One region of the Peribacillus sp. CSMR9 genome, then DNA from elsewhere that is predicted to be linked to it. Evidence: riboswitches for the same ligand, from Rfam matches in the RefSeq annotation. Region 1 holds a riboswitch; each other region holds the start of a gene.

Region 1 (7,768 bases):
CGGAGTTTAGAGGAATAAGTAAGGACCAAGTATGCGTTCTTATAGCCAGAGACCGCCAAAAGAGAACGTTTTCCAAAACAATAGGAAAAGGGCGTATTATAAAAAAAGTTTGGACGAAGCGTTAGGTTCCAAGGGCTATCAATACAAAATGTTCTATGTAAGGATGCTTGGCGGGCGTTTATGACTTATGCCAAAGAAAAAGGAATTGAGCGTCAATCGCTATAAAAGCAAATGGTTGGGAGCGAGTTAAAGGGATTTATCACATCCAGAATGTAAATAGTTATCACAGCCGTTTAAAGAGCTGGATGGAGCGTTTGAATGATGTATCTAGACCATTATTTGAGCTGGTTCCAATTCTTAGACACCATCAAACATATAAAAGACCTTTACGATAACCAAAATGGTTTTAGACAGTTGTTCTTTCTCAGTTAACACAACTTATGATAAACTGACGTTACCAGAATTTTCCGAATAAAAGAACGATCATTGTTCCGTTAAAGGGCCAGTTTAATTGAACAAGGAATTGGCATGACACCTTAATTAGTGAGCTATCTACAACACGCCGCAAATGAATTTTGACCAAAGGGAATATCTATTAAAGGGATTAAATTGGAGGGAATAGAAAATGGATGTAAAGACACTTTTGTTACAACAATGGGCAAGCTGCTTAGATGAAGAAGACTGGTTTCCACCACTAGAAAAAGTGCTAGAGGATATCACTTTTGAACAGGCAATTTGGAAACCAGCTGATCGGGCAATGAATTCCATTTGGGAATTAGTTTGTCATTTACTTTTCTATGAAAAGAGATTTCTGATGCGATTTCTTGGTGAAACAGCGAATGAACCACAGGCAGAAAATAATGAATCTACATTTCGATTACCAACTGAGACGTTAGAAAATTGGAAGGAAACAAAACAAGAATACTTTTATGTTCATCGTGAACTTGGAAAAATACTAGCAAAATCAGAACATGAAGATTTGTATAGACAGATCCCAGGAGAAGATAATTCATTAGTGCTTGAACTGAAGAGTTTAGCAATGCACGACGCATATCATATTGGGCAAATTGTATTCCTTTGTAAAATGCAAGGAGCTTGGGCAGGGAAACGCAGCTTTTAAAAAAGCTTCATTAGCTTTACAGTTATTCCATTATAGGGGGCTTTAATGGAATAAGAACGAGAACGTCCAAATCGGACGTTCCCATATTTTATAGCTGAAAACAACAATACCACTTAACAAAGCCCTGTTTTTTATATAATGATTATTAAAAACAGTTGATATAGGAATAAAGCTATGAGGATACCACTTCGGAAGGTCGCCACTTTCTTGAAATCTCTTCAATATGATGAGGTGCCGTTCTGCAGCATCCTCCGATTAAACGTGCCCCAGCATGGTGCCATTCTTCAGATTTTTGTTCGAGCGTGTTACATGATTCTTGACCATGCCATGTTTTAGTTTGTGGATCATAGGTTTCACCAGAATTCGGATAAACTATAATTGGTTTTTTTGTGTTCGCACTTAACACCTTGATGGCGTCCGTGACAACTGATACTGGTGCACAGTTAATACCGATCGCTGCAATTTGCTCACTGTCCTCAAAGAACTTTGCACAATCCTCCAGCAATGTACCGTCACTTATTGCTTTCTCATTTTTCAAAGAAAAGGATAGCCAAGCATATACTTCTGGATAATCTTTCAATAATGAATTCAATACTTTTGCTTCTTGCAGGGATGGAATCGTTTCAAATGCTAAAAGGTCAGCACCTGCTTCAATCAAAGCTGATATTCTTATTCGATGAAATTCTGCTAAAGTTTCATCTGAAACACCATAGTTTCCTACATATTCTGAACCATCAGCGAGGTAAGCCCCATAGGGTCCTACTGATGCAGAAACCAATGGCTTAGGTCTGTTCGTTTGCGTCTCTTCCTTCCAAAAATCATCTCTCGCTCTTCTTGCGAGAAACACCGTTTTCTGAATTAACTTCAGGGCCTCTTTTTCTTGTATTCCACGCAGGGAGAAACCTTCAACAGTAGCTTGGTAGCTTGCAGTTATCGCACAGTCCGCTCCTGCACGGAAATAGTCAGTGTGAACCCGATAAATCACCTCTGGATTTTCAAGTAATACACGGGCAGACCACAGCGGATCGTCCAAATCACACCCATACCGCTCAAGCTCTGTAGCTAAAGCTCCGTCCAGAATCATGACTGAATGTTCTCGTAAAATAGCGTCAATTGGGTTAATTTTATTCTTCAAGATCTACGCCTCTTTTCTTTGAAGTTTGTGTTACATAATAACTTCCATAGCAAAACAAAATAAATGGAATACCACAATAAAGCGCAATCCGTTGTGTAGGATCAAATGCAATTCCTATACAAGAAGCAAGACAAAGCATGAAAGAAATGATTGGTACAAGCGGATATAATGGTGTACGATAAGCCAAGTCATTTACTGAATTTCCTTCTCTTATAAATCGTCTCCGAAATAGGAACTGTGAAGCGCTAATACTCATCCAAACTACAACCACGGCCAGACCCGAAATGGACACAAGCACTATATATACAGTATCCGGTGCAATAACACTAGAGAACAGGGCTAAACCACCGCCCAACATACTGAAAATGACTGAATATATCGGAACACCTCGTTTTGTTAATATTGCGAATATTGGTGATATGGTTTTCTTATCTGCAAGTGACCAAAGCATTCTGGAAGAGGCATATAGACCTGAGTTTGCAGCAGACAAAATGGCAGTTAAAATAACAAAGTTCATAATATCCGCTGCATACGGCACTCCAATTCGTTCAAGAACGGCCACAAAGGGGCTTTCTAATACGCCTGCATCCGAAATAGGCAATAATGCGGATAATACAACGATGGTTCCTACAAAAAAGATAATCAATCTCCACAATGTCAGACGAATTGCCTTTGGTATCGTTTTTTCTGGATTCACAGTTTCTCCAGCTGCAATTCCGATTAATTCAGTTCCAGAAAATGCAAAATTCACTGCAAGCATCGTCATGATAATGGCAAAAGCACCATTAGGAAATAACCCTGCACTTATAAAATTGGAATATAGCGGTGCTGATTGAGAGTTAGTCATTGGAATATAACCTACCATTGCAGCAACTCCCAAAATAATAAATATCACGATCGCAATTACCTTTATTGACGCAAACCAAAATTCAGATTCAGCGAAAAACTTGACAGTCAGCGCATTTAATACAAAAACCAAAATGGCAAATAGAGCACTCCAAATCCAGACATTGATTGATGGATACCATCTCTGCATCAACAATCCAGCGGCCGTGAATTCCGAACCTAGTGCAACAGTCCAAGTTAGCCAATACAACCAGGCTACTGTATACCCTGTCCCAGGTCCAATGTATTTGGCTGCATAGCTATGAAACGCACCTGTCTCGGGCATATGTACTGCCAGTTCACCTAAACATAGCATGACCAGATAAACCACTAGTGCCCCTATCAGATACGAAAGGATAGTGCCAAACGGGCCAGCCTGTTGAATCGTATAACCCGTACTTAAGAATAAACCAGTTCCAATCACCCCCCCAAGCGATAGCATGATTAAATGCCGTGCTTTCATTTCCCGTTGAAATTCATGCTTCCTTTTGTTCTCCATTCATACTCCCCTTCATCCTGCATCCAGAAAAAACGAAAACGCACTCTAATAAGAGTGCGTTACTGACAAATAAAAACGTAGGGTCTCATCTATCAGGGTTTCACCCCCTGGAATTAGCACAGTGTCGTAGTAGACCTGTTGCTGAGGTTTCATTGGGCCAGTCCCTCCACCTCTCTGGATAAGAAATTTATTTTTTTATTACTTTATCAATCTATGAAAAAATTGTCAAGTATTTGTTTTGGATTGTAAAGACTTACTTTTTTGCGGGCAAGTCGCTCAAGACTTGGAGATAACGGAAGATAGAAAAAAAAAGACGACATCTTTTTAAAGGTGTCGCCACAATTCTTAAGGACGTTCCAATTCAAATAATTCTCCTAGTTTTGTATAAGTATGACCCGCTAATCTTGCGACAGGTTTTAGCCCATTCTGGTCTATTCGGCCATTATGGTAAATATCTTGCTCTATATGATAGCAGACTATTTTCCCTATCAATAAATCACAACCGGGTTTATTCTGGGAACCTGCCAATGGTATCGCATGCTCTAATATGCACTCAAAGCGTACCTTTGCTTCTTGCAATCCTGGTACGGATACCTTATCACTGACAGCTGGCGTGAAATTGGTAAGACCCAATTCACTTTCGTCAGATGGGAGTTCCTTCGCCGTTCGATTTGCATCAGCTACATTATTCTCATCAGTGATATGAACAACGAATTCACCTGTTTGAATTGCATTTCGAGCCGTGTCCTTTGAAACTCCTTCTTTCCGTTGAACAGAAATGGAAATCATTGGAGGATTCGAACTGACTATGTTAAAAAAGCTGAACGGCGCTATATTGATTGTACCGGTTTCGGATTGTGTCGTAACCAAGGCTATAGGTCTCGGTATAATGCTTCCGGTCAAAAACTTATAATTATCCCGTTCAGTAAGACTTTCAGGATTAACAGAAATCATCTTCATTCCCTCTCATTCTTATAAAAAGTTCTTTTGAAACCATGAACCCGCTGCCTCAACCTCTGAACGTGTTAACTGATGACCGTAATTTCCCCATTGAACATCCACTGTAGCACCAGCTTGCAGTAAAAGTTGATTAAGTTCATCAGTTTCTGCTGCCGGGCAAATCGGATCGTTTTTACCTGCAGCAATAAATACAGGTATATCCGAAAGGGACGGCAAAGCAATCCCTCTTCTAGGCACCATGGGATGATGAAGAATCGCTCCTTGTAATGCCACTTCGAAATGGAACAGCAAACTTGCCGCTATATTTGCACCATTGGAATAACCTAATGCTACCACTCTTTCACGGTCGAAGTCATATTTTTTGGACGCTGATTCCAAGAAGTCATAAAGCTCCTTCGTACGAAAGATCAAATCTTCTTCATCAAAAACCCCTTCGGATAACCGGCGGAAAAAACGGGGCATTCCGTTTTCAAGTACATTTCCCCGTACGCTCAATACAGATGATCCCGGTGAAACCATTTCCGCTAATGGCAAGAGATCTGTTTCCGTTCCTCCAGTGCCATGTAAAAGCAAAAGCAATGGCGCTTCTGGATTACTTCCTTTTTGAAAAATATGCTTCATCATTTATCCTCCTCCAGTACTCTCGGCACTGCCGGCAGTAACGTTTTCTCCATGATTCCCCTTTTTTCTTCCAGCCATGGCGGCAGCATTAATTTACTACCCATCGTTTCCTTCGTTTCATCATGAGCGAAGCCAGGTGGATCTGTGGCAACTTCAAAAAGTATACCTCCATCTTCCCTGAAATAAATGGCATCGAAGTATTGACGGTCTGTAAAGGGTGTCACACCATAGCCATGGTTGGCGATATGCTCTCTCCATTCTTTATGATCTTCATTATCGATTGCACGCCATGCAAGATGATGGACAGTTCCCACTCCGATGTTCCCATTTTGCAAAACCGTTTTTTTAACATCTATCAAATTTCCGATGTCCGATGTGGATTTGAAGCGGATGTAATCGCCCTCTTCCCCAATTTTTTGCAGGCCCATCACTTTCTCTAATAGTTCCATCGTTTTGATCGGTTTTGACGTCAATAATACGGCACCGCCGAATCCCTTGACCGCCTTGGAAGCTGGTACACCGCCGAATGACCATTCGCTATTTTTCCCTTCTTTACGCTCAACCAGTTCAAGTTGCAAACCATGGGGATCTTGAAATTCCAGATATTCCTCTCCAAAACGTGAAACTTTCTCGAATACTATATTAAACCTGTTCAACCGCATTTCCCAGAAATCCATTGAACCTTCCGGAACCGCATATGTTGTAATCCCCACTTGTCCAGAGCCAATTTTCCCTTGGTATGCCGCAGGCCAAGGAAAGAAAGTGATGATGGTCCCTGGTGAACCTGATTCATCCCCAAAATATAAATGATAGGTTCCTGGGTCATCAAAATTGACGGTTTTCTTGACCATGCGCATTCCCAATACTCCAGCATAAAAATCCACATTCTCTTGAGGATTGCCTACAATTGCTGTTATATGATGTATTCCCGCGGTTTTCTTTTGCATGCCGATTACTTCCTTTCCCGGTGATTAATTTGTTGATTTTGTATTCAGCGGTTTTAAATTCGATTCAATATCCTGTCTTTTCGATTCTAAAAAAGGTGGTAAGGCAAGGTTTTCACCTAGGTGCTGCTCTGCTTCATCCACAGTAAAACCAGGCCCATCTGTCGCTAGTTCAAATAAGATGCCATTCGGCTCCCTGAAATAGAGGGAACGAAAATAAAAGCGGTCTACATAACCCGAGTTCACAAAATTCGATTCACTAATTTTTTCTATCCATTTTCTCAGTTCCCCTTCATTATCCACCCGAAAGGCAACATGGTGCACTCCGCCCCTCCCCAATCGTTCTCGAGGGATGTCCTTCCTTTCTTCAATATGGATTTCCGCTCCTGTTCCACCCTCACCTGTCTCGTAAACGACAATCGGATTTTGCCCCCTTAAAGAAGATGGGTATGTTCCTGATTTCCGGAATCCCAACACCTCCGTTAGAACGCTTTGTGTCTGGTCAATATTGGGTACGGTGAGTTTTACTGGTCCTAATCCAATGATGGAAAACTCTTGCGGTACCGGGCTTCCATCCCATGGTACACCTGCTTGAATTCCGTTACTACCCTGATCGGAAACCAGAAGAAGCCTTTGCCCCTCAGGATCTTTAAAAGAAAGCACCTTTCTTTTAAAACGGGTCGATATTTCATCATGCTCAACATTGCATTCTACAAACCGTTTTTTCCAATATTCAAGTGCTCTATCATCCCTAACCCTTAAAGAAATTTCTGAAATGCTATTGTTTCCTTCGTGAGTGCGGGCGGCATTGGGAATTTCAAAAAACGTCAGTTCTGTACCCGGTGACCCAATTTGATCTCCATAAAATAAGTGATACACACGAACATCATCTTGATTCACCGTTTTTTTGATTAATCGCATCCCTAACACTTTCGTATAGAATTCAAAGTTGTTTCCCGCTTTAGCTGTAATCGCTGAAACATGATGTAATCCTTTTAATTCCATCTGTACCACTCCTATCTTTATAAATCTCCCCTTACGGAGATGAATTATCCGAAAATAATATCTCGAATCCGAGATATTTAACTAGAGGTAAATTACTTTTAATAAAAATATCTTGATTTAAAGATAAATGATAGTGATTTATTTGTCAACCTTTCTTTCATTTAAATATTTCACCCGCATTCACTTATAATAAAATATTAAAACCAGGTCAAAATAAGTCGGTATAATTAATGGAGGTGTGATATGGCTACAGATTTTTTATGCTCAATTGAAGATAGGCGCTCTTATTATTCCCTTAGCAAGGTAAGTGTTGTATCTGATAAAAGGATTAAAGAAGTTATCGATCATGCCGTTTAACATTCCCCTTCCGCTTTCGACTCCCAAAGTGCAAGAGTGATTGTTTTAAGTAGTCAAAGCCACGACCAAATATGGGATATCACGAGAGAAACATTACGAAAAACCGCCGGGGACAAAGATTTTGGAAAAACGGTAGAAAAAAAGAAGTCATTTAAAAATGGTTATGGTATGGTTTTATTCTTTTAAGACCAAGCCATTATTGATGGGCTTCAAGAACAATTCAAAACGTATGCCGATAACTT
Region 2 (7,768 bases), on a different contig from region 1:
GGTGTAATTGGAGCAGGTGACTTAGAAACATATGAACCAGATAAAAAATCGTATTTACCGGTGTTAAAAGTAGCGAAATCTTTAGGATATAAAACAAAATGGAACGAAACAGACAAAGAGGCACTATTGGAAAAAGATCCTGCGGATTTTGAAGATCCCGACGATGATGGTAGCGTCACGAATTGATTTCCTCCTGACTAATATAACCAGTCCAGACAGGGATTCCTTTAAAAAGATGTAAAGAAGGAAATTGGGAAGTGAAACGGTCCAGACTAATGATATTCCCCTTGTGCATTGTGCAGAAGGGGAATATTTTTTTGTGCATTTTTCAGTGAAGTTTTGCTTTTTTAGTTAGTCGCTTCTATCACTCTCATTAAAAAAGCGATGTATCTCCTCAACTAATTTACATACCGCAGGTGACAGATATCGATCTTTCAAGTAGGCCAGGTATACAGTCCTTTCCAAAAAATTAGATTCTATTGCACGGATTGCAGTATCGGTTGTTGTAACGGATTTTACATAGCTTTCCGGTAAAATTGTAACACCAAGTCCTTCTTCCACCAAACTGCAAGCTGTTTCAAGTCTTTCTATTTCGTAAATAATATTGGGAAGTTCCTTTTCATTATTGAATGCTTTTAAGATATCATCTCTTGTTTGAAATCCAGTTGTACTGATGATCAATTCTTTCTTTGCAAGGTCTTGGAAAGTGATAGACTCTTTTTCGTTTAATTCGTCATCTTTATGGACCAAAAGCACGAATTTTTCATTGTATAGGGGTGCAGATATGATTTTCTCATGGTTAATTGGCTGGTTCGTGATGGTGAAATGAACATTAAACCGATTTAACGATTCGATAACCTTTTCTTCCCCCAATATTTCCCTGACTTTGAAATGAATATTAGGATAATTGATTTTAAAATTCCTGATTATCTTCGGGAACCAGATTTTGAATGATTCAATGGAACCTATAGATATTGTTCCACTTCCAACATGCTTCATCTCCTCAAGTTCCACTTGAAAATTATTGAATCTTCTTAACAAATCCGCAGATCTCGTATAAAAAATCCCCCCTGCTTCCGTAAGCTCAAGTCCCCTTGTATTACGTTCCAAAAGCTGAAAACCAACTTCTTTTTCTAATTTCATTATGGCATTACTTAAGGAAGGTTGAGATATATGCAGTATTTTAGCAGCTTTAGAGTAATTCTTTTCCTGGACAACGGTAGTGAAATAACGTAGTTGGCGAAGATCCATATATTCTCCTTTCTATAGTTTAAAACTATAGATATATTAAAATTTTGTATTGGTAATTATATATTATCTCAATTATAATTTTAAAAAAAGATATTTCAGAATTTTTTTAATAAAGGAGAAATTATGTATAATAAACCGATTTTAGATTATTGGAATGGAAGGGTTGATTCCCATTCTGAAATGGACAGCTTCAGGTACCACCAAAGAGTGCGTTTGTCACCGATTTCGGAATTAAACACCTCTCCCAAAGCATCCAGAACCTTTGGAATGATTGGCTTCAAATGTGATGAAGGCGTCAAAAGAAATAAAGGCAGGATTGGTGCTGCAGAGGGTCCTGATCATATAAGGCAGTCCTTGGCGAAATTACCATGTCATTTATCCCCCCAAACCGAGCTGGTGGATGCTGGAAATGTAATCTGTGAAGGTTCAGAGATGGAGGATGCCCAAGCTCAACTGGGATCAGCTGTTGCCCAGATATTGGAGAGTAAAGCGATTCCTATCATACTTGGCGGAGGACATGAAACCCTTTATGGTCATTATCTTGGGATAAGGAAATACGTTGGACCAAAGGCTAGATTGGGGATTATTAATATTGATGCTCACTTTGATATGAGGCCTTATGAAAAAGAAAGTTCATCAGGAACGATGTTTAAACAGATTTTGGACGAAGATCAAAGTTGTGGATATTTATGTGTCGGAATTCAGAAACAGGGAAATACGAAGGCCCTGTTTAAAACTGCTGAGAGGAGTAAGGTCGACTACATATTGGAAGAAGAGCTGTCATTGAACGAAATGAATGAAACCAAGCAGCGGATAAATGAATTCGTTAAAAAAAATGACTTCATCATTCTTACATTATGTACTGACGTTATTGATTCAGCCTACGCACCAGGGGTAAGTGCACCCTCTCCATTTGGACTGAATCCGAAATTGGTCCGTGCGATTATTAGGCATGTCGTATCAAACGAAAAGATCCTCTCCTTTGATATCGCGGAAGTGAATCCTTCGTTGGACGAAAATAATAAAACCGTTACATTGGCAGCACATTTAATAAATGAGGTATTGCTGCATTTTAAATAATAAATTATACATCTGGGGGCAGACATACGATGAATCTGGAATTAAATCAAATCACGACTTTATTTCTCGCCGTATCACTGCTTTTGGCGGGTGGACTGTTAATTAGGAAGATCCCCATCCTTAAAAGGTTTTGCATACCGGCTCCAGTAGTGGGAGGATGATTGTTCGCGATACTTGTGACAATCTTCAGACAGGCTGGATTGATCAATTTAACATTGGATACTACTTTACAAAGCCTTTTTATGCTTACTTTCTTTACAACTGTAGGGTTAGGGGCAAGCTTTAAACTTGTTAAGCTAGGTGGGAAACTGCTCGTCATTTACTGGCTGGCTTGTGGCGCCCTGGCTCTTTTTCAGAGTATGATAGGAGTTTCACTTGCAACTATACTTGATTTAGAGCCTTTATTAGGAGTAGTAATGGGCCCCATCTCGATGGAAGGAGGCCATGGGGCAGCTACTGCATTTGGCGGGACAATTGAAGATCTTGGGGTTAGTTCCGCTTTATCCATTGGACTTGCAGCAGCAACCTTTGGCTTGGTTGCAGGCGGGTTAGCTGGTGGTCCATCCGTTAAATATTTAATCACTAAGTATAAATTACAGCCATCCGAAGCGGATATTAATGATGAAGTGGCAGCAGCCGTGGAAACGAACGGAGATTCATCCAAAGGGATCAACGCCCAAAACTTCATGATCCAGATTCTGATCATAACATTCTGTATGGCAGCAGGTTCTTACTTAGGAGAGCTTTTCTCGAGTTCAACCGGTTTTGTTTTGCCGAGCTATGTAGGAGCAATGTTTGTAGCAGTTATCGTTAGAAATATTCTTGATGGTTTTAAAAGAGAAGCTGTGGATATGAAAAGCATCGATCTTATCGGAGACATAACATTGGGAATCTTTCTATCTATGGCCTTAATGAGCATAAAACTATGGGAAGTGGCCAATTTGGCATTGCCGATGCTTCTAATTGTTTTCGTCCAGGTATTTTTCATAGTACTACTTGGTACATTGGTATTATTCAGATTACTAGGTAAGAATTATGATGCAGCTGTCATGGTTGGTGGCTTTATCGGACATGGATTAGGGGCAACTCCCAACGCAATGGCAAATATGTCTGCCATTACAGGTCAATTTGGTCCTTCGAGAAGGGCATTTCTTATCGTACCGATCGTAGGGGCATTCCTCATCGACCTTTTTGCTATCCCTATTATCATTACCAGTATAAATTTGTTGAAGTGAAAAACCTTCTGACCAGGCTGTCTTTGATTTTATTCAGGGACAGTCTTTTTTATCTATATGTTATGTTGAATGCAAATGGAAGATTAGAAGCTTCCTTTACTATGAAATGAGGATCTCGGATTGGTTCGGGTGATAAAGCTTAAACGTAATCAAGTTTAATGGAACCACTCTAGGCTCCTCATTAGTGGATTAACCACGACTCTGCTAAAGGTCAATAATGATACTTGGAGGTTTTTGGTTTATAATAACAACCATCTAACATTAGAGGGGGGATCCTATGAATGAATATAATGTAACGGTCAGGAATGGCAGTACCTTAATTTTGTCGGAAATCATTAAAGCTGAAGATGAAAGAGAGGTCCTTGGAACACTTTTGATTTCCAGCGAATTATTCAATCAACCATTTACCGACATCAGGATTTTAGAACGCTGATTTGTACCAGCCCGTTCCATTTGTTACACTGTAATAAATCTTAAAACGGTAGGCGATATTATGTGCGGACGTTTCACCCTTTTCACTGACATTGAAGAAATAAAAGACCGGTTCGATATTCAAGGATCATTTGATGAAGAATACCAATTCAGTTACAATATTGCACCTTCCCACTCCGTGCTATCCGTCATTAATGACGGGGCTAGGAATCGACTTGGATATCTTCGGTGGGGACTCATTCCTTTTTGGGCAAAAGATGAAAAAGTGGGCTACAAAATGATCAATGCCAGAGCGGAATCCATTGCTGAGAAGGCAAGCTTCAAGAATGCGTATAAGAAGAAACGATGCTTGATAATCGCTGATTCCTTTTATGAGTGGAAGAAGGAACCCGAGCGAAAAATACCCATGCGAATAAAGCTTAAGAATCATGCTCCATTTGGTATGGCCGGTCTCTGGGAATCCTGGAAATCTCGAGAGGGCATCAACATTTATTCGTGCTCAGTTATAACGACCGTTCCTAATGAGCTAATGACCAGCATTCATGATCGTATGCCTGTCATCCTAAAACCTGAAGATGAAAAAGATTGGTTGAATCCATCCATTAATGATCCTGCATATCTGCAGCAGTATTTAAAATCATTCGATCCTGAACAGATGGAAGCATTTGAGGTATCGACTGATGTGAACTCAACTAAAAATAATTCACCTAACCTAATACAACAAATTTGCTGAGAGGTCCTTTCTTTAGACCTCTTTTTATTTTTAGTTCCTTCCTGATAAAAGACAGGATTTGGATCATAGTATAACAAGTAAATCATTATTGAAAAAACCTTATTTACTGCACCTGTAAAAGGCCCTTTATAATATTAAGGTCCACATGTGAAATACTTTAAAACTAAACCTTGCGAAAATACATAAAATGCTGTACTCTTATATTTGCTTTTCAATATGGCTTTCGATGTCACTTTCACAAACTCAGATGGTTTCGGCGAGTTTCCAGTCTGGTACTTTTCTGGTGGATATCGTAATATTTGATAAATTATATAATTTAGATCTTCTTATCAAGAGAGACGGAGGGACTGGCCCGAAGATGTCTCGGCAGCAGACTTAATAGGAGTGCTGTGCCAAATCCAGCAGGCTAATTTTTGCCTGAAAGATAAGGGGGGCGTTTTTTATAAATTAAAAGACCTCTTCTTGTTGTTTAAAGGAAGAGGTCTTTTTTTATGCCGACAGTTTTAAAGCTGTTGATTCCATTATTGGGCATATCAGGTTATTATTAGCGTTATTTGCAAAAACTGTTAAAAGAATAAAGGCTGTGACATATGTCATGCGAAAAATAAAAAGAGGTGTTCATCATGAGTGCAAACAATAAAGGGAATCCCTGGGCATTGATCCCATTTGTCGTTTTTTTAATTTTATTTATTGGCTCCGGAATCATCACTAAAGATTTTTATTCATTTCCGGTGATTGTTGCGATTTCTATCGCATCAGCAGCTGCATTGGCAATGAATCGGAAAGAGACTTTCAATGAAAAGGTTGAAATCTTCTGTAAAGGTGCCGGGGACTCCAATATCATGTTAATGGTTATCATTTTCCTTTTGGCTGGCGCTTTTTCCAAGGTTGCAAATGGCATGGGGGCAGTTGAATCAACAGTGAATCTTGCCTTGGCTGTTTTTCCGCAAAATCTATTGATGGTAGGGATTTTCATTATTGCTTGTTTTATTTCTTTATCTATGGGGACAAGCATGGGAACGATTGTTGCCCTAGCACCTATTGGGGTTGGAATTAGTGAGCAAACAGATATTTCGCTTGCCCTTTCAATGGCGGCCGTTATTGGTGGTGCGATGTTTGGGGATAATCTATCCTTCATTTCGGATACAACAATCGCTGCAGTGCGGACACAGGGAACAAAAATGAAGGATAAGTTTAAAGTGAATTTTTTCATCGTTTTACCTGCCGCCATCATCACATGTGCCATCCTTGGAATTTTAACAATGGGTGAACAAGCCGACATTTCCCAACATGCTTATAATTGGGTGAAGATCGTTCCATATCTTTGCGTATTGATCACCGCATTGGCAGGAGTGAATGTGTTTCTGGTCCTTTCCATCGGGATCGTATTTGCCGGAATTATCGGCTTGGCTGATGGAAGTTATCAACCGTTGGGTGTCATTCAAAAAGTTGGGGAAGGAATGGCGGGAATGTATGAAATCTCCTTTCTTGCCATTTTAATAGCAGGTATGGTAGCTGTCATCAAACATAATGGTGGCATCGATTATTTACTCCACCTTGTGACCCGAAATAGCAAATCAAAAAAAGGAGCGGAATTCAGCATTGCCGGGCTTGTTGGTTTGACGAACCTTTCAACGGCAAATAATACGATTTCGATTATCATTGCTGGGCCGCTAGCCAAAAATATTGCCGAGAAATATGGGATTGATCCACGTAAATCGGCGAGCTTACTTGACGTTTTTGCGTGTAGCATCCAAGGGTTGATTCCATATGGGGCACAGCTGCTTGTTGCAGCAGGGGTAGCAAAGATTTCCCCTATAAGCATCTTGCCATATTCATATTACCCAATACTTATTGGACTTTGTGGAATCGTTGCCATCTTGATTGGTTTTCCACGGTTTCAGCCGGGAAATGATGAAGCGAAGAAACGTACTTCTTAAAATGAGAATAATTTTGAAACAACACCCTGAATCATTGGATTCAGGGTGTTGTTTGTATGGTTAAAATACTATAGGAAAAAAACAATAAAAAACGCGAAGTCATCCTCGCTCTTATGCATGATAAATGCTAATCAATGTTTAGAAAGTAACAAAGTCGCTCCTCATCTGAACTATAAATTCGAATTCTCCTGCTTGATATTTCTTTAATTTATGGAACCAACTTTTGCCCATCATCAAAATAACTGCCTAATTCAGGTCCATATTGATGAACGACGGAAAATCCACGTTCCTCCTTCATTTCCACAAAATCACGAAACTCAGGTTGTACCATCGCACCATTTTAAAAAATATGTCTGTTTGATAATGTTTCACTTGAACAAATATTTCGTTTCCATACCGATCAGTCATATTTTCAGTATGTCCAAGATTTAGAGATTACATGGAAGTGTGTTGAACGGAAAAATGAGTCGTTATGAATAGAAGACAACACCAACTAATCCAGAAAGAATAAGGACATAAGCTGGATGCCATCGTAATTTCAATAAGGCAAATAATGATAATCCAAAAACAAGTAATAAGCTTATCGTATGCCATGAAAAGTTCATAGCTATCATATGATTGGAAATGGCAAAACTTATCGCTGCAAAAAGGATTAAACTAGTGACAATGGGTCTTAGTCCATAAAACATCGATTGAATAATTGGATAATGATTCAATTTGCTGAAGAAGGTGGCTATAACGATTATGACTATAATTGCAGGAAGCAGGATTCCGAGAGCAGATGATATGGCTCCTGCTAATCCAGCAGTCGAATAGCCAACGAGAATGGCACTATTGGTGGTGATAGGACCTGGGGACATGCCGGAAATGGCGATTACATCGGTAAATTGTTGTGTCGTCATCCAACCATGCTGTGAGACTTCCGATCCTATTACGGGAATCATGGCGTATCCCCCGCCAAACGATACAAATCCGATAATAAAGAAGGTGCTAAACAACTCCCACAATTCCATCATAATTTATCCCACGCTTTCTTGAAAATTAGTTTAAACCGATAACAGGGAAATATCGCCCACCTTTCATGGACCTATATGCCT
Region 3 (7,768 bases), on a different contig from region 1:
CCCTCTGTAGGTGTTTCCAAACCATTGAGCATTCTGATCAAAGTACTTTTCCCCGCTCCGCTGTAACCAATAATACCGAAAATCTCGCCTTTATTTATTTCAACATTCACATTATTTACTGCCTTAATAGTCTCACCGTTTCCTTTTCCTGTTCGGAAAAGCTTACTTACTTTCGTCAATGTAATCATTAATACTCACCTCTTTTATCCAATAAAACCTATGAACTTAGTTGATTTCTCTACATTATTAGTCAGTTTTTAATACCATTTTTTCCTTTCATGAAGGTTTTCCCAAATGAAATAGAAAAAACCTTTCTGCATGAGCAGAAAGGCAGGTGAAGAAGCTGGCCTTCCTCTCATCTTCCAAAGTAATTAAACTTTGTGTGAATTGGCACCTTTCCAAGGAATCTCCTTGTCGGTTGCCGGGTTTCATCGGGCACCTCCCTCCACCTCTCTTGATAAGAGCTAATATATAGAATACTTGTACAGCATTAAGTTCTTTAGTATGGGGAAATTTTATCATAGATAAAAAAGGAGTGCAATGTATATTATTTCTAGTAAAAGAATGAACTGGACTTTTTGCTTAAACCGTTTTAGACGTCAGGGAGACGATATTCGTCGCTTTTTCAATTGCCTGCTCTAAATCTTCTATTAAATCCTCTGCATTTTCAATCCCGATGGATAAACGGACCTGATCAGCACGCACTCCCGCTTTCGCCAGACCTGCATCATTCAATTGTTGGTGGGTCGTACTGGCAGGGTGGATGATTAAACTCTTAGCATCCCCTACATTAGCTACATGGGACCATAATTCCACCGAATTGATAAGTTTTGCCCCGGCTTCTCGGTCACCCTGTATTCCAAAAGTCACAACAGATCCTGCTCCCTTAGGCAAGTATTTATCCGCAAGGGCTTTATCGGGATGATCCTCTTTACCGGGATGTGAAACCCAAGTCACGGCAGGGTGATTTTCCAAATATTGAATAATAGACTTGGTGTTCGAAAGATGCTCTTTCATTCTTACATGCAGCGTTTCAAGTCCAAGCGTAAACTGGAATGCACTTTGGGCACTTAGCGCAGGACCTAAATCACGAAGCAACTGCACTCGGGCTTTCGTTATAAAAGCAGCAGGTCCAACTGCATCAGCGTATACAAGACCGTCGTAGCTTGGGTCAGGCTCCGTAAAGCCAGGGTAGTTTGGCGAGTTCCAGTCGAACTTCCCTCCATCCACTATGACACCGCCTAACGTCGTTCCATTCCCCAAAATCCATTTTGTAGCGGAATGGATGACAATATCCGCCCCAAAATCAATTGGTCTGCATAGATACGGTGTAGCGAAGGTATTATCGATAATTAAAGGTATCCCGGCTTCGTGGGCGATGTCCGCTACTGCTTCTATATCAAGGACCCTCAAACTTGGATTTCCGATCGTTTCAGCAAATATGGCTTTTGTTCTTGGCGTAATTGCCCTTTTGAAATTTTCTGGGTCATCAGGTGAAACGAACTTCACCTTAATCCCATATTTAGGAAGAGTATTTTCAAAAAGATTATACGTGCCGCCATATAATGTAGAGGCTGAAACAATTTCATCCCCTGCACCGGCAATATTCAGGATTGACAGTGAGATGGCTGCCATTCCGCTTGCAGTTGCCAATCCGCCGATACCGCCTTCCAATAAGGCCATTCTTTCCTCAAAAACACTGACCGTGGGATTATGGAGCCGTGTATATATATAACCATTCTCCTTTAAACCAAATAAATTCGCTGCATGGTCTGTGTCTTTGAACAAGTATGCATTGCTTTGGTAGATAGGGACTGCCCGGGCACCTGTTTCATCAGCTTGCAGACCGCCATGAACACTCAATGTTTCAAAACGCAACTTTTTCTCTGACATATGATTTCACCTTTTTCTATGGATTTAGTTGGAATTTCATGAAAACCTGGCCTTTCATAAACAAAAAAACCACTTCCACAAGAAGAGGTTTTAAAACACACCTCATCTTCCAGAGCCAACACTCTGCTGGAATTAGCACCGTATATAAATTTATACCGGTTGCCGGGCTTCGTCGGGCCAGTCCCTCCGCCACTCTTGATAAGAACTATTAAATTCCGCCGTTACTTTCTTAATTCAAAATATAGCATTTTAGAATTAATCAGTCAATGAATTGTTAGAATATTCTTTTTTTGATTTCAATTTGGGAGCAAAATGTTCACAATAAAAAAAACCAATCCGGTTCTGATTGGTTTCTTAGCTGATTTCCTTAAGCAATCCATACAAATAAGGAACGGATTGAAAGGCATATATTTTTTTGTGCAGCTGTCCTTTTTTGAAAAGCAATAAACAAGGGACACTTTCAATTTCATACGATTCGGCGATTGCTTGGACATAGTTCATATTCATTTTGCCTGCCTTCAATTCCGGGAAAAGTTCCATGGATATCGTCAGCATCTTGGAAGCCACCTGACAGGTACCGCATAAAGGCGTATATAAATATAAACAAAAGGTTTCCCCTTTTTCAACGGCAATCTTACACTCTTCTTCTTTCCATTCCTGCATCAATTAATCGTTCATCCTTTGACTTAAAAATTTCATTTTCACATTCATATTGGCAGATAAAAGCACAGTTGCGATATGATGTTCGGGTGAGCTTTCCACTTCTTTGTACATTTTATTAATATACAGGTGGTTCGCTTCCGGCATTTCCCTTCGGAATTGCTTCCGCAGCTTTTCTCCTGATTCATCTGCGTCAAACAGGAGATAAACATCACGTTCCATCAATTCATCCACTAATTCATCGAGCTTAGTTAATGATATGGTCCCATTCGTACATCTTATATCCACATCTTCATTTAAAACGGAGGCAACTTTTTTTCTATCGGAACTGCCTTCTACAATGATCACTTTATCGAACTCGCCCCATTCCATGTCATCACTCCATCTCACGAATTATGTGCGCAACTGCAATTGTTCAAAATGAAAAAGAGAGCAGGCCTTTTCAAGCCCCCCTCTCCTTCGTTTTAACCGTTAATCAAACTTTCATATTCTTCAGCGCTCATCAGATTTTCAATATCACTGCTATTTGATGGTTCAAGCACGATCATCCATGCTTTTTCAAAAGGAGATTCATTTACATATTCAGGGTTGTCACTTAAATCTTCGTTTACTTCAACAACCTTGCCACTGATAGGAGCATAAAGCTCAGAAACCGTCTTAACGGATTCCACACTTCCAAATGGCTCGTTCGCTTTCAGTTCATCACCGATTTCTGGAAGCTCAACGAATACGATGTCCCCAAGCTCGGACTGGGCGAACGCAGTAATTCCAATGCGCACTGTTCCATCTTCCGTTTTGACCCATTCATGTTCTTTAGTGTAACGAAGTTCTTTTGGTGTTGTTGTCATTATTAACCCTCCATATGTACATCTTATTTTATCTATTCCATTATAAGGCAGATCTTATGTTTAAGTAAGGAATTAACCAAATATTTTGTTAAATTTCAGTTCCAAACCTGATTGAATTGCTCTTCTTTGAAGCCTACCGTCACTTTGGTACCATCCGTAACAATCGGCCTTTTCAGAAGCATGCCATCTGTGGACAATATATCAAGCATCTCTGCATCAGAAGCTTCTTTCAGCTTATCCTTTAAGCCCAGCTCCCGATATTTTTGACCGCTAGTATTGAAAAACTTCTTCAACTCTAAATTGCTGATTTTATATAGTTGTTCAATTTCAGTTCGCGAAGGCGGGTTTTCCGCTATATGGATTGCTTCATATTGCAGTTCATGATTATCCAGCCACTTTTTCGCATTACGGCATGTGCCGCATTTTGGGTACCAATATAATGTTAAGCCCATCGTTTCACCACCTATCATTAGAATACCCGTTTTCACCACGCAATACAATGAAATATCCTTTGAATTCCCAATGAGATTTCATCAAAGGAAATAAAGGGAATGCCTTTACGGGCATCCCCTTTACAGATTCTGATTTATTGCTTATAGCGCATATTTTTCCGTTTCGATTACCTTAACCGAAGCTTCACGTTTTTTCGCAATGACATTGATTGGAGTGTGTCTTGTCAGCTTGCGAAGGGAAGCAAGCATGATGCGAAGTGTGTCGCCTGTTTCCACCGCAATTAACGTTTCCTTTGCATGTTGTTCTATTTCATTGAAAGCTTCCTGAACGAAAATTTCCGTATAAAGTACTTTTTGTTTGTTCTTCTCCAGCCCCGTAGACGCAATTGCTTTTTCCGTACGTAACACAACGGACTCAGCTGCATAGGCAAGGGAAGCTATATCAGCAATGTTGGAGAGGATTTCTTGTTCTTGATCAAGGTTTTTCCCGTATTTCTGTGCAGCAAGGCCACTAGCCAAAATACCGATTTTCTTAGCGTTTCTAACAAGCATTTTTTCTTGTGCCAATGGCTCATCGCCAGGCTCTTCCGGCATCATCATCATTAATTCCTCTTGCAGGCTTTGTGCCTTTTGAAGAAGTGGCAATTCCCCTTTAAGTGCTTTTTTCAGGAAAGTTCCCGGAACAAGCAATCGATTGATTTCATTTGTACCTTCAAAGATCCGGTTAATACGGGAATCACGATATGCTTTTTCGATTTCATACTCCTGCATGAAGCCATAACCACCATGAAGCTGTACGCCTTCATCCGTAACGTAATCCAATACTTCGGAGGCGAAGAATTTATTCACTGAACACTCAATTGCATATTCAGCGATTGCAGCTGCCATTGATTTTCCATCTTTCACTTGCTCATCCGTCAACTTGCTCTGTCTTTGATCATAAAGTCCAACGGTACGGTAAACAGAGCTTTCAGCAGCATAAATTTTTGCCGCCATTGTTGCAAGTTTTTCTTTCGTCAAGTTAAAATCGGAAATTTTCGTTTTGAACTGTTGGCGTTGATTCGTATAAGCAACTGTAATCTCAAGGGCACGTTTAGATCCGCCGACAGCACCCACGCCTAACTTATACCGGCCAATATTCAGGATATTGAATGCAATGACATGCCCTTTTCCTGCTACACCCAAAAGATTTTCGACTGGTACAAGAACGTCTTCAAGGATTAATGTACGTGTAGATGAGCTTTTGATCCCCATTTTCTTCTCTTCAGCACCAGTTGATACGCCTTTATAATCTCGCTCAACAATGAAAGCAGAGAATTGTTCGCCGTCGATTTTAGCGTAAACACAGAAGACATCTGCAAAACCTGCATTCGTAATCCATTGTTTTTCACCATTTAAAATATAGTGGGTTCCTTCTGCATTCAATTTCGCTGTCGTTTTTGCTCCTAAGGCATCTGAACCTGAGCTGGGTTCCGTCAATGCATACGCAGCAATTTTCTCTCCCGTTGCCAGTAAAGGGAGATATTTTTTCTTTTGTTCTTCATTCCCGAATAATACGATTGGCAAAGATCCGATACCTACGTGTGCACCATGCGTAATACCGAAGCCGCCTGCAAGTGCCATTTTTTCTGTAATTAATGCCGAACTGATTTTATCAAGACCCAATCCGCTGTATTCCTCAGGAACGTCAGCACCAAGTAAACCGATTTCACCTGCATGCTTCAGTAATTTAACAGAACGGTCAAATTCATGGTTCTCTAAATGTTCAACCTGCGGCAGAATTTCATTCACTACGAAATCCTCAGAAGTTTTGGCAATCATTTTATGCTCATCGGAATAATCTTCAGGTGTAAACACTTGATCATACGTAATATCCTCTACTAAAAAGGCTCCGCCTTTAATGAGGTTATCTTTAGTTTGATTCGACATGTTATTTCCTCCTAAATGTTAATGATAGTAAACCCGCCGGAAGCATGTTGACAGCTTCTGGAAAGGGTGGGTCACGCTAATAATTCAAATACTCCGGCAGCTCCCATTCCGCCGCCGATACACATTGTCACGATTCCGAATTGTTGGTTTCTGCGCTTCATTTCATGAAGCAGACTTAATGTCAATTTTGCTCCTGAACATCCTAGGGGATGGCCCAAGGCAATGGCTCCACCATTCACATTGACAATCTCTTCATTCAATCCCAGCTCACGAATGATTTGAATGGATTGGGAAGCGAAGGCTTCATTCAATTCAAATAAACCAATATCGGATAACTCAAGGCCTGCTAGTTTTAAAGCTTTAGGAATGGCTGCAATCGGTCCGATGCCCATAATTTCAGGTGGTACCCCCGCTACAGCAAAGGAGCGGAACTTACCAATCGGTTTCATCCCTAATGAAGATGCCTTTTCCCCATCCATGACCATGACCGCGGCTGCTCCATCACTCGTTTGTGATGAATTCCCTGCTGTTACGGATCCTGTAACAGAGAATGCAGGTCTTAGTTTTTTCAGCACTTCAATAGTCGTTCCTGGACGAACGCCCTCATCCTGCGCAAATGTGAATGATTTTTCCTTTAATTTAAGATCAGGCCCCACTGAGCGGAGGGTTACGTCAACCGGCACGATTTCATCCGAAAACTTTCCTTCTGCAATGGCCTTAGCCGCCCTTTGATGACTTTGTACAGCAAATGCATCTTGATCGGCTCGGGAAATTTCGTACTTTTTTGCAACGGCTTCAGCAGTATGGCCCATACCCATATAATATTCCGGGGCTTTTTCCGCAAGTTGCGCGTTCGGGCGTGTTACATGGCCCATCATCGGCAGAAGGCTCATGGATTCCGCTCCGCCTGCAATGACTGTATCACTTTGGCCAAGCATGATTCTCTCCGCTCCATAAGCGATACTTTGCAATCCGCTTGAACAGTAACGGTTAATGGTTATGGCTGGCACTGTATAAGGCAATCCTGCCAATGCTCCAATGTTACGCGCCATGTTCAATCCTTGCTCAGCTTCAGGCATCGCACAACCGATAATCAGATCATCGATGGTGCCTTCATAATTCCCTGCACGCTTTAACGTTTCCTTTACAACAAGAGCCCCTAAATCATCCGGGCGTACATTAGCAAGAGAACCTTTTTTCGCTCTTCCTACCGGAGTCCTTGCTCCAGCTACTATTACCGCTTCTTTCATGAGGATCCCCCTTACTCATTTTTAAGCTATCAATCTATTAACCTTCGTTTGGCCATATCTTCATCTATTATCAGTTACGGAGTGGTTTCCCTTTAACAAGCATGTGCTGCATCCTTGCTTGTGATTTTGGAGTTGAAATCAGTTTTAGGAACGCTTGTTTTTCTAGGTTCAAGATATACTGTTCATCCACTTTCGTGCCAAATGGGAGTTTCCCCCCTGCCAAGACGTATGCAAGCTCTTTGGCTATGACAAGGTCATGATCGGATAAGAATCCTGAAAGGCGCATGGATTCCGCCCCCAATAGCAGTGTGGCATAACCCGTTTCACCTACTACAGGAATCTTTGTGCAGGTTGGAGCAGTATAACCTTGTTCATACATGGAGATGACTGCCTGCTTCGCATCATATAGTTGATGATCCGCATTCACGCTTATTCCATCAGTTGAATTAAGGAAATTATCCCCGCGTGCTTCCTCAGCAGAGGTTGAAACTTTTGCCATGGCGACCGTTTCAAATACTTTGTTGGCCACTTTCTGTAAATCAAAGTCGACACCCTTCGGCATATTCCTCAATGTCTTCACATAAAGTTCTTTAGTACCGCCGCCGCCTGGGATCAAACCTACACCAGCTTCCACTAGTCCCATATACGTTTCAGTCGTTGCCTGGATGCGCGCAGCCGGAAGGGATACTTCAGCACCACCGCCAAGTGTCATATTAAACGGGGCTACCACTACCGG
Region 4 (7,768 bases), on a different contig from region 1:
TCTTTATGTATAACTTTGTAATTCGGAAGAAAACCATTTTCTTCTGTCAAGGGCATGAATTCGGTTTTTGCCTGGGCTAACACTACACCTGAAAGATAATCCGGATAGCCGGGATCAGGAACCAGGATCGTATCACCTGGATTTAATAAACACTGCGGCAGTTCGACAAGACCTGCCTTTCCTCCAAAGAGAATTGCCACTTCACTATTTGGATCCAGCTTGACTCCATATTCACGTTCATAAAAGACGGCAGCGGCATCCTTTAAATATTGATGTCCCCGGAATGGTGAATATTTATGATTAATCGATCTTTCAGCGGCAGTCTGTAAACTTTTCACGATATGTTCAGGCGTCGGTTGATCAGGATTTCCCTGGCCTAAATTAATGACATCATGTCCTTGCGCCGTAATCGCATTGACTTTTGCGACAAGTGAGGCAAAAAACTGCTTTGGCAGGTCCTGAAGCTTTCCGGATTTTTCGAATTGCAACATTTATACACCTTCTCTGAAATTTCTTGAAATTCTAGTCACAAATGATATATGTTTATCATAGTCTTGTAAAGCATTTTTTACATGTGGGGGTTTTAAACGATGAAGTGGAAAATAGCTTGTATTCAAATGGATATAGCATTCGGGCAACCGGATATCAATTTTCAGGTTGCGGAACAATGGTTGGAAGAAGCAGCACGGTCAGAACCCGATATCGTCATTTTACCAGAGCTTTGGACAACTGGATACGACTTGACCAGGTTAAATGAGATTGCTGATCAAGAGGCGGAAAAAACGATTGAATTCCTTAAAACACAGGCAAGGAAACACGAGATTCACATCGTAGGCGGTTCCATTGCCAAAAAAACGAGCAAGGGTTTCTATAACACCATGATCATCATCAATAAGGATGGCAAACTCATTAAAGAGTATGATAAGCTTCACTTATTTCAATTGATGGATGAACATCGCTACCTGCAGCCAGGTGAAAAAGAAGGTTTATTCACTCTTGATGAAAAAATATGTGCTGGATTCATTTGTTATGACATCCGCTTCCCTGAATGGCAGCGAGCCCATGCTGTTCAAGGTGCCGAAGTTCTATTCGTAACCGCAGAATGGCCTAAGCCCAGACTCGATCACTGGAGAGCCTTATTGATTAGTCGTGCCATCGAGAACCAAGCCTATGTTGTAGCCGTTAATCGTTCAGGTTCGGATATCAATAATATATTTGCTGGTCATTCCTTGATTATTGATCCATGGGGAGTTATCGTAAGTGAAGCGGGAGAAGAAAACGAACTATTGACAGGCACCTTGGACTTCACTAAAGTTACGGAAGCACGTAACAAAATACCTGTATTCGAAGATCGCCGGCCGGACTTTTATTAATTTCCCCATTGACAAACTATTTAAAAAGTTGATATTATTTTCCCGAAGATTAAAATTTCAGAATACATATACTCTTATCAAGAGCAGGCTGAGGGATAAAGGCCCTATGAAGCCCAGCAACCGACTGTAATACCATTGTGAAATGGGGCGGATCCACCGCCGGATTATAAAATCCACAGAGCACGGTGCTAATTCCACCAGAATTCATTTTTCTGGGAGATGAGAGGTCCGAAGCCAAAACTTCTGCCTCTTTCTATATGAAAGAGGCTTTTTTATTCTTATTTTGAACCTGGAGGAAAAAAAATGACTCAAAACCATTCGAATTTTAAAAGATTGACAAACGAAACAGCTATAACCTTTGCAAAAAAACTTGGGTTGGTCAATGCGGATGCCAGTTTAAACTGTAAAGAAATCGGAGATGGTAACTTAAATTATGTTTTTCATATTACAGAAACTGATACAAAGAAAGGAATAATAATCAAACAGGCTGTCCCATATGCCAAGGTAATTGGCGAAAGCTGGCCGCTGACATTGAAAAGGGCTGCCATTGAAGCGAATGCACTTATTCATTTCAAAAGCTATTGCCCCGAATTCGTACCGCAAGTCTATTATTCGGATGAACAGCTTGCGATCACAGTCATGGAAGATTTATCGCACTTGAAAATCGTTAGAACAGGATTAATCGATGGTGATCCATATCCATTGCTTTCACAGCATATCGGTGAGTATGTAGCGAAGACGGCATTTTATACATCCGATTATCATTTAGAACCCTCTGCGAAAAAAGAAGTGGCCCGACACTTCACGAATCCGGAGCTTTGCAGAATCACTGAAGTCTACATTTTCACGGATCCTTTTTTCGAGGAGCTCCCCGGAGATTTCGAGGTGGAATTGACTGATGCCGCCAAAAGTATTTGGAATGATCAAGATGTGATACTTGAAGTCGCCAAGCTGAAACAAAGCTTTGAAACCGAGCAGGAATCCTTGCTTCATGGAGATTTACATACAGGAAGTATATTTGCAAGTGAAACTGAAACAAAGGTTATTGATGCAGAATTTGCTTTTTATGGCCCAGTTGGTTTTGACCTAGGTCAATACACAGCCAACCTTCTTTTTCAGGCAGTCACACGTAATGGCCCTGGAAAGGAAGAGATTTTCACACACCTCCATCAATTTTGGAATGCCTTTGAAGAAGCATATACTGAACTATGGAACACCCAAAATATAAGCCCATTCCGCAATGTGAAGGGTTATCTACCTTATTTACTGGCTAAATTCAAAAGGGACGCATTCGGTTTTGCCGGATGCGAACTGATTCGGCGAACCATCGGCCTTTCCCATGTTGCCGATCTAAATGTCATTGAAGATAAAGAATCTAGGATCGCTGCGAAAACGACAACATTGAAGATTGGTGCTTTTTTAATTAAAAAACGGGAAGAATTGGATGTTCCAGCTGTCATTGATGCGTTGAAAAACCATACACTTCCATTTTATTCAACCCTTTAAAAGGAGACCTGTACATGACGACACTAGCACCCTTACCATATTCAGTCCAATGGGATGATACCCATATTACATTATTAAATCAACAGGCCCTGCCTTCCTTAACTGAATTCATTGAACTTCATTCAGTTGATGATGTATACGACAGCATTTTGACATTAAAGGTACGCGGCGCCCCAGCAATCGGACTGACGGCAGCATTTGGCGTTGCACTTGGTGCCAAACAGGAAACAACCACTGAATTAGGGGAATTCAAGAAGAATGTAACGGGGCATATTGAAAAGCTCGCCTCTTCCAGGCCTACTGCGGTCAACCTTTTTTGGGCATTACGGAGGATGGAAAGCACCTTGCAAGCAGCACAAAGCATTTCAGCTGCCAAGGAAGCACTTGTAACGGAGGCCAAAGCCATCTTTACTGAGGATGAAGAAATGTGCAGGAAAATTGGGGAACATGGTTTATCCTTATTCGCTAAAGGTGATTCCATCCTAACGCATTGCAACGCTGGTGGGATTGCCACAGCCCGTTATGGAACAGCCTTGGCTCCCTTCCACCTTGCAAAAGAAAGGGGCTTTCCGCTAAAAGTGTACGCTTGTGAAACCAGACCTGTCCTGCAAGGGGCGCGTTTGACTGCTTGGGAACTGATGCAATCAGGGGTTGACGTCACCTTAATATCTGATAATATGGCTGCACATACGATTCTTCAGAAACGGATCAATGGAATTATAGTTGGGGCCGACAGAATTGCGGCTAATGGTGATACAGCCAATAAAATCGGGACATTGGGATTGGCCATATTAGCTAGGCACTTTAGTATCCCTTTTTATGTGGCTGCTCCATCAAGCACATTCGACCTTTCTATCAAATCCGGCTCATCCATCCCGATCGAAGAACGGGATGAAGCGGAAATCACCTTCATTCAAGGTGTACGGATCGCTCCGGAAAACGTGAAGACATTCAATCCAGCCTTTGACGTTACACCGAATCAGCTAATTACCGGCATCATTACAGAAAACGGCATCATTGGATCTGATTTTGTAAAAAACATTCCGCATTTTGTTAAGTGATCCAGGTCATTTTATTGATATAAAAAGACGAGACGGATTTAAGTATCCCTCTCGTTTTTTAAAAGAAGATCAAATAGTAATATTCTTGCGAGGTCTATTATAAAATAATTTAAGTGATTTGAACAAATCACTTCTTTCGATTGATGTTTTCGATAACAAATGATGATTAGTTATTCTTATTTTGTAAAAAATTCTTGAAGTGCCTTCTTATTTTTAGTATAGTCCATTTCCAACACGGCTCCGATATGGGGATATATTTCATCTTTATAGCTTCCTTCTACGGGGATCCTTAGAGTTTCAACGGTGTCCGGTGTATGGAAGACGGCTTCTGGACCCATTTCCATTATCGTTTTCACCCCAATATCAGTATTTAAATACGAAAGTCCTTGTTCGATTATACTAGGAAGGGCCGCTATACCTTCGAAGGACGAGATTTGATTTATAAACGCTGATTTTAATTGAACCAATACTTCCTGTTGACGCTCTACCCTTCCAAAATCACTTTCATCGTCATGTCTAAAACGGACATATTTCAATATTTCCTCACCATGTAAAACATTTTTACCAACGCTTGCTTGAATACTCATATCATCAATAATTTCCTGATCCACATCCACCACTACCCCCTCAGGGGCAAGCAAATCCACCATCTTCACAAATCCCTGAAAGTCAATTACTGCAACATGATCGACCTTGACATCAAGGTTTTCCTGAATGGTTTTCTTTAGCAGCTCCTTTCCACCATAATAATAAGCAGCATTTATTTTGTTATATGCTGATTTATCCCCAGGGATTTTCACATAACTATCACGCATAATGGAAGCCAGCTTTAGTTTTTCCTGCTCTGGAAAGTATTTTGCCAGTATAATCGCATCTGATCGAGATTTTTCCTCCCCGCGAGAATCAACACCAATTAACAGAAATGTTTTCACGCCTTCTTGGATCACTTCTTTGGTTATCTTTTTTTCCGTACCTGCATTTCCATTTTGTTTGGGTAAAGGCGCATAGGTGCAACCTGCCAGAATCCAGACCATTAGATATATGAACAGTACCTTTTCTTTCATTACCTCACCTCATCGGAAAATTAACCATATCTTTTACCTTATATTGGAATACTATTCATTGAACGACAAAAAAGCCTGCCATCGATAATCGCTGACAGGCTTTTCCATTTATTTGATTTCTTTCTTTAATACTTCAACCGCTTTTTTCACTTGTGTGTCGTTTTTTAGTATTTTTTCCCGTATGACCTGCATCAATTTCACGGTAGTATCATCTTTGATGGTACCAGTTTCTTTAATTTTTTGTTCCCTTTGGAACGCTTTTACCGCATTTGTAGTTGCTTCATCAAAGAATCCATCTATCTTACCAGGATCATGGCCTGCTACCTTCAGCATCTCTTCGGCTGCTTTCACTTCACTGGAGGAATCAGATGCTTTCAATTCCTTATCAGGCGAAATGTACGGAAGGCTAGCATAATCAGGAAGCTTCACAGTAATATCCGGCTTGATCCCTTTCTTATGAATCCAATTGCCTTTAGGAGTCAACCATTTGGCTGCCGTATATTTGAAGTTAGACCCATCATCAAAGTCTTGGGCAGTCTGCACAGTCCCTTTTCCAAATGATTTGACACCGATCAAAGGAATGTCCGCAGATTCACTGACAGCGGCCGCAACAATTTCAGAAGCGCTGGCACTGCCATCATCAATCAACACGACTACCGGTATCTTCAGCTCTCCATCATTCTTCGATTTATAGACTTCTTTTTTCCCGCTGCGATCCTCAACTTGAAGGACCACTTTCCCATTAGGTATGAACAGGCTTGCCATTTTTATTGCTTGGTCAAGCAGTCCCCCTGGATTTCCTCGCAAATCCAATACCAGACCCTTCATATCCTTCTTCGACATCTCTTCAAGCGACGTTTTCAGCTCTTGGACTGTATGTTCGGAAAAACTGGTCACTTGAATTTTTGCAACTCCATTATCAAGCATTTCCGCATAAACTGTTTCAATCGGAATTGTATCACGTTTAATCGTGAGCTCAATCGGTTCCGACTCACCAGCTCTTGAGATGGACAAATCCACTTTCGTACCCTTTTTGCCCCTGATTTTCAGGACAGCTTCAGAAGAGCTTAGTCCTTCAACGCTTTTACCGTTCACACTCAAAATGATATCATTCGGTTTTACCCCTGCTTTTTCTGCTGGGGACCCTTTTATTGGTGAGACGACCATGATTTTTCCATCCTGCTCCTGAATCTCTGCACCGATTCCTTCAAAAGATGAAGAGATGCTCTCATGGAAACTAGATGCTTCCTTTTTATCCATATATGCAGAGTAAGGGTCATCCAATGATTTAATCATTCCATTAATTGCCCCGTCAACCAGCTTGTCTTGATCAATCTTTTCATAGTAGTTACCCTTTATTGTATCGTATGTAGAATACAGCTTTTCAAATTCCGCATGTTTATCAGGTGCTAATGACTCTACTTTTTCATCTCCAAAGGTCAAGGCTATTGTAGTAATCCCTGCTGTTAGAAATATGACTAAGAAAATCCCCATAATGAACGTAAACTTCTTTATTTTAATGAATTTCCCTGCCTCTTTTGGCTGTTTTTGATTTTCTTCTTCCACTTAGCCTCACCACTTTCATTCTTCATGACGATATAAACGATTTCATTCTATTTTATCAGCTTTCATGCCAATCGAAAAATAATTGTTATCAAAAATAACAACTTATGATCATATGTATTTTTATAACCCTCAGTAAACGGTAAATCAAATGGAACACTAAGGACACCCAGGCAATTCCTGAATGAGCCTCGACATTACAAAAATGCGGATACCAAGGAATGAATGAGCCTCTATCCCAACTTTCATTATCCAGCATCACTTATTCCTGGTCACCCGCCGTAACACAGCCAATTATCAGTCTTGGATAGCTGCTTCCAATGCCACTTCAACCATTTCGTTAAAAGTTGACTGGCGCTCATCCGACGATGTTTCCTCACCGGTTAAGATGTGATCGGAAATGGTTAATACAGATAAAGCTTGGCGGCCAAATTTAGCAGCAAGCGTGTATAGGGCTGCTGATTCCATTTCTATCGCAAGGATTTGGTATTTTGCCCATTTTTCCAATTCGCTATTATCGTTATAAAACTGATCGGCCGTAAATACATTGCCGACCTTCAATTGCAAGCCCTTAGCTGTACCCGCATCATAAGCTTTTCTTAGTAAATCGAAATCCGCGGTTGGGGCAAAGTCCACTCCCCCGAAAGTCATGCGGTTCATTTGGGAATCGGTGGAAGCACTCATCGCAAGGATTACATCCCTGACTTTTACATCTTTTTGAATGGCCCCTGCAGTTCCCACACGAATCAGTTTCTGGACATTATAGCTGTTCATCAATTCATTTACGTAGATAGAAATGGATGGGACACCCATGCCTGTGCCTTGGACAGAAATTCGTTTCCCTTTATACGTTCCTGTATATCCAAACATGTTACGAACTTCATTGTAAAGTTTAGCATCTTCTAAAAATGTTTCAGCAATATATTTTGCACGCAACGGATCCCCAGGAAGTAAGACCGTTTCCGCAATTTCATTTTCTTTTGCACCAATATGTACGCTCATACAACTATGTCCTCCTTAACTTGTGGTTGAAATGATATTCAAAACTACTATACCATATCAGCCACAAGTTAGGAAAATTGAACCTTATCCTAGAGACTTAAAAGATAAGGAAAACTGGTAATCAAGAAAAGGCTTTTGGCACCCCCTTCTAAATTGCAAACAAAACGGCGGAGGTCCGCCGTCTTTTTTTAATGGTTTT

Evidence for each region. A riboswitch is a leader RNA that binds a small molecule or an ion and turns the genes downstream of it on or off. The one in region 1 is predicted to bind S-adenosylmethionine.
Region 2: linked by a shared signal. The riboswitch ahead of N9I19_RS09390 (Na+/H+ antiporter NhaC family protein) and the one ahead of mmuP (S-methylmethionine permease) in region 1 are both predicted to bind S-adenosylmethionine.
Region 3: linked by a shared signal. The riboswitch ahead of N9I19_RS11740 (O-acetylhomoserine aminocarboxypropyltransferase/cysteine synthase family protein) and the one ahead of mmuP (S-methylmethionine permease) in region 1 are both predicted to bind S-adenosylmethionine.
Region 4: linked by a shared signal. The riboswitch ahead of mtnK (S-methyl-5-thioribose kinase) and the one ahead of mmuP (S-methylmethionine permease) in region 1 are both predicted to bind S-adenosylmethionine.

What each region holds. Positions count from the first base shown of each region.
Region 1 covers NZ_JAOPHO010000066.1:6,576-14,343, forward strand. The annotation lists partial or broken gene N9I19_RS20460 (IS1595 family transposase) at 1-475, shown strand, start outside; gene N9I19_RS20465 (DinB family protein) at 626-1,120, shown strand; gene mmuM (homocysteine S-methyltransferase) at 1,293-2,255, opposite strand; gene mmuP (S-methylmethionine permease) at 2,245-3,639, opposite strand; SAM riboswitch class I at 3,722-3,824, opposite strand; gene N9I19_RS20480 (flavin reductase family protein) at 3,985-4,593, opposite strand; gene N9I19_RS20485 (alpha/beta hydrolase) at 4,612-5,220, opposite strand; gene N9I19_RS20490 (ring-cleaving dioxygenase) at 5,220-6,167, opposite strand; gene N9I19_RS20495 (ring-cleaving dioxygenase) at 6,192-7,169, opposite strand; partial or broken gene N9I19_RS20500 (nitroreductase family protein) at 7,413-7,768, shown strand, end outside.
Region 2 covers NZ_JAOPHO010000014.1:10,950-18,717, forward strand. The annotation lists gene ggt (gamma-glutamyltransferase) at 1-186, shown strand, start outside; gene N9I19_RS09365 (LysR family transcriptional regulator) at 352-1,251, opposite strand; gene hutG (formimidoylglutamase) at 1,375-2,331, shown strand; partial or broken gene gltS (sodium/glutamate symporter) at 2,361-3,566, shown strand; gene N9I19_RS09380 (hypothetical protein) at 3,844-3,999, shown strand; gene N9I19_RS09385 (SOS response-associated peptidase) at 4,060-4,731, shown strand; SAM riboswitch class I at 5,055-5,162, shown strand; gene N9I19_RS09390 (Na+/H+ antiporter NhaC family protein) at 5,355-6,671, shown strand; gene N9I19_RS25215 (hypothetical protein) at 6,880-7,002, opposite strand; gene N9I19_RS09400 (chromate transporter) at 7,142-7,687, opposite strand; gene N9I19_RS09405 (chromate transporter) at 7,759-7,768, opposite strand, start outside.
Region 3 covers NZ_JAOPHO010000020.1:44,538-52,305, reverse strand. The annotation lists gene N9I19_RS11745 (methionine ABC transporter ATP-binding protein) at 1-188, opposite strand, end outside; SAM riboswitch class I at 353-464, opposite strand; gene N9I19_RS11740 (O-acetylhomoserine aminocarboxypropyltransferase/cysteine synthase family protein) at 583-1,893, opposite strand; SAM riboswitch class I at 1,993-2,098, opposite strand; gene N9I19_RS11735 (thioredoxin family protein) at 2,248-2,556, opposite strand; gene N9I19_RS11730 (toprim domain-containing protein) at 2,560-2,925, opposite strand; gene gcvH (glycine cleavage system protein GcvH) at 3,018-3,401, opposite strand; gene N9I19_RS11720 (arsenate reductase family protein) at 3,497-3,853, opposite strand; gene N9I19_RS11715 (acyl-CoA dehydrogenase family protein) at 3,995-5,782, opposite strand; gene N9I19_RS11710 (acetyl-CoA C-acetyltransferase) at 5,854-7,032, opposite strand; gene N9I19_RS11705 (3-hydroxyacyl-CoA dehydrogenase/enoyl-CoA hydratase family protein) at 7,103-7,768, opposite strand, start outside.
Region 4 covers NZ_JAOPHO010000003.1:101,474-109,241, forward strand. The annotation lists gene N9I19_RS03625 (pyridoxal phosphate-dependent aminotransferase) at 1-491, opposite strand, end outside; gene N9I19_RS03630 (carbon-nitrogen family hydrolase) at 591-1,373, shown strand; SAM riboswitch class I at 1,445-1,599, shown strand; gene mtnK (S-methyl-5-thioribose kinase) at 1,677-2,879, shown strand; gene mtnA (S-methyl-5-thioribose-1-phosphate isomerase) at 2,894-3,940, shown strand; gene N9I19_RS03645 (LCP family protein) at 4,117-5,004, opposite strand; gene N9I19_RS03650 (lmo1851 family serine protease) at 5,113-6,570, opposite strand; gene deoD (purine-nucleoside phosphorylase) at 6,865-7,569, opposite strand.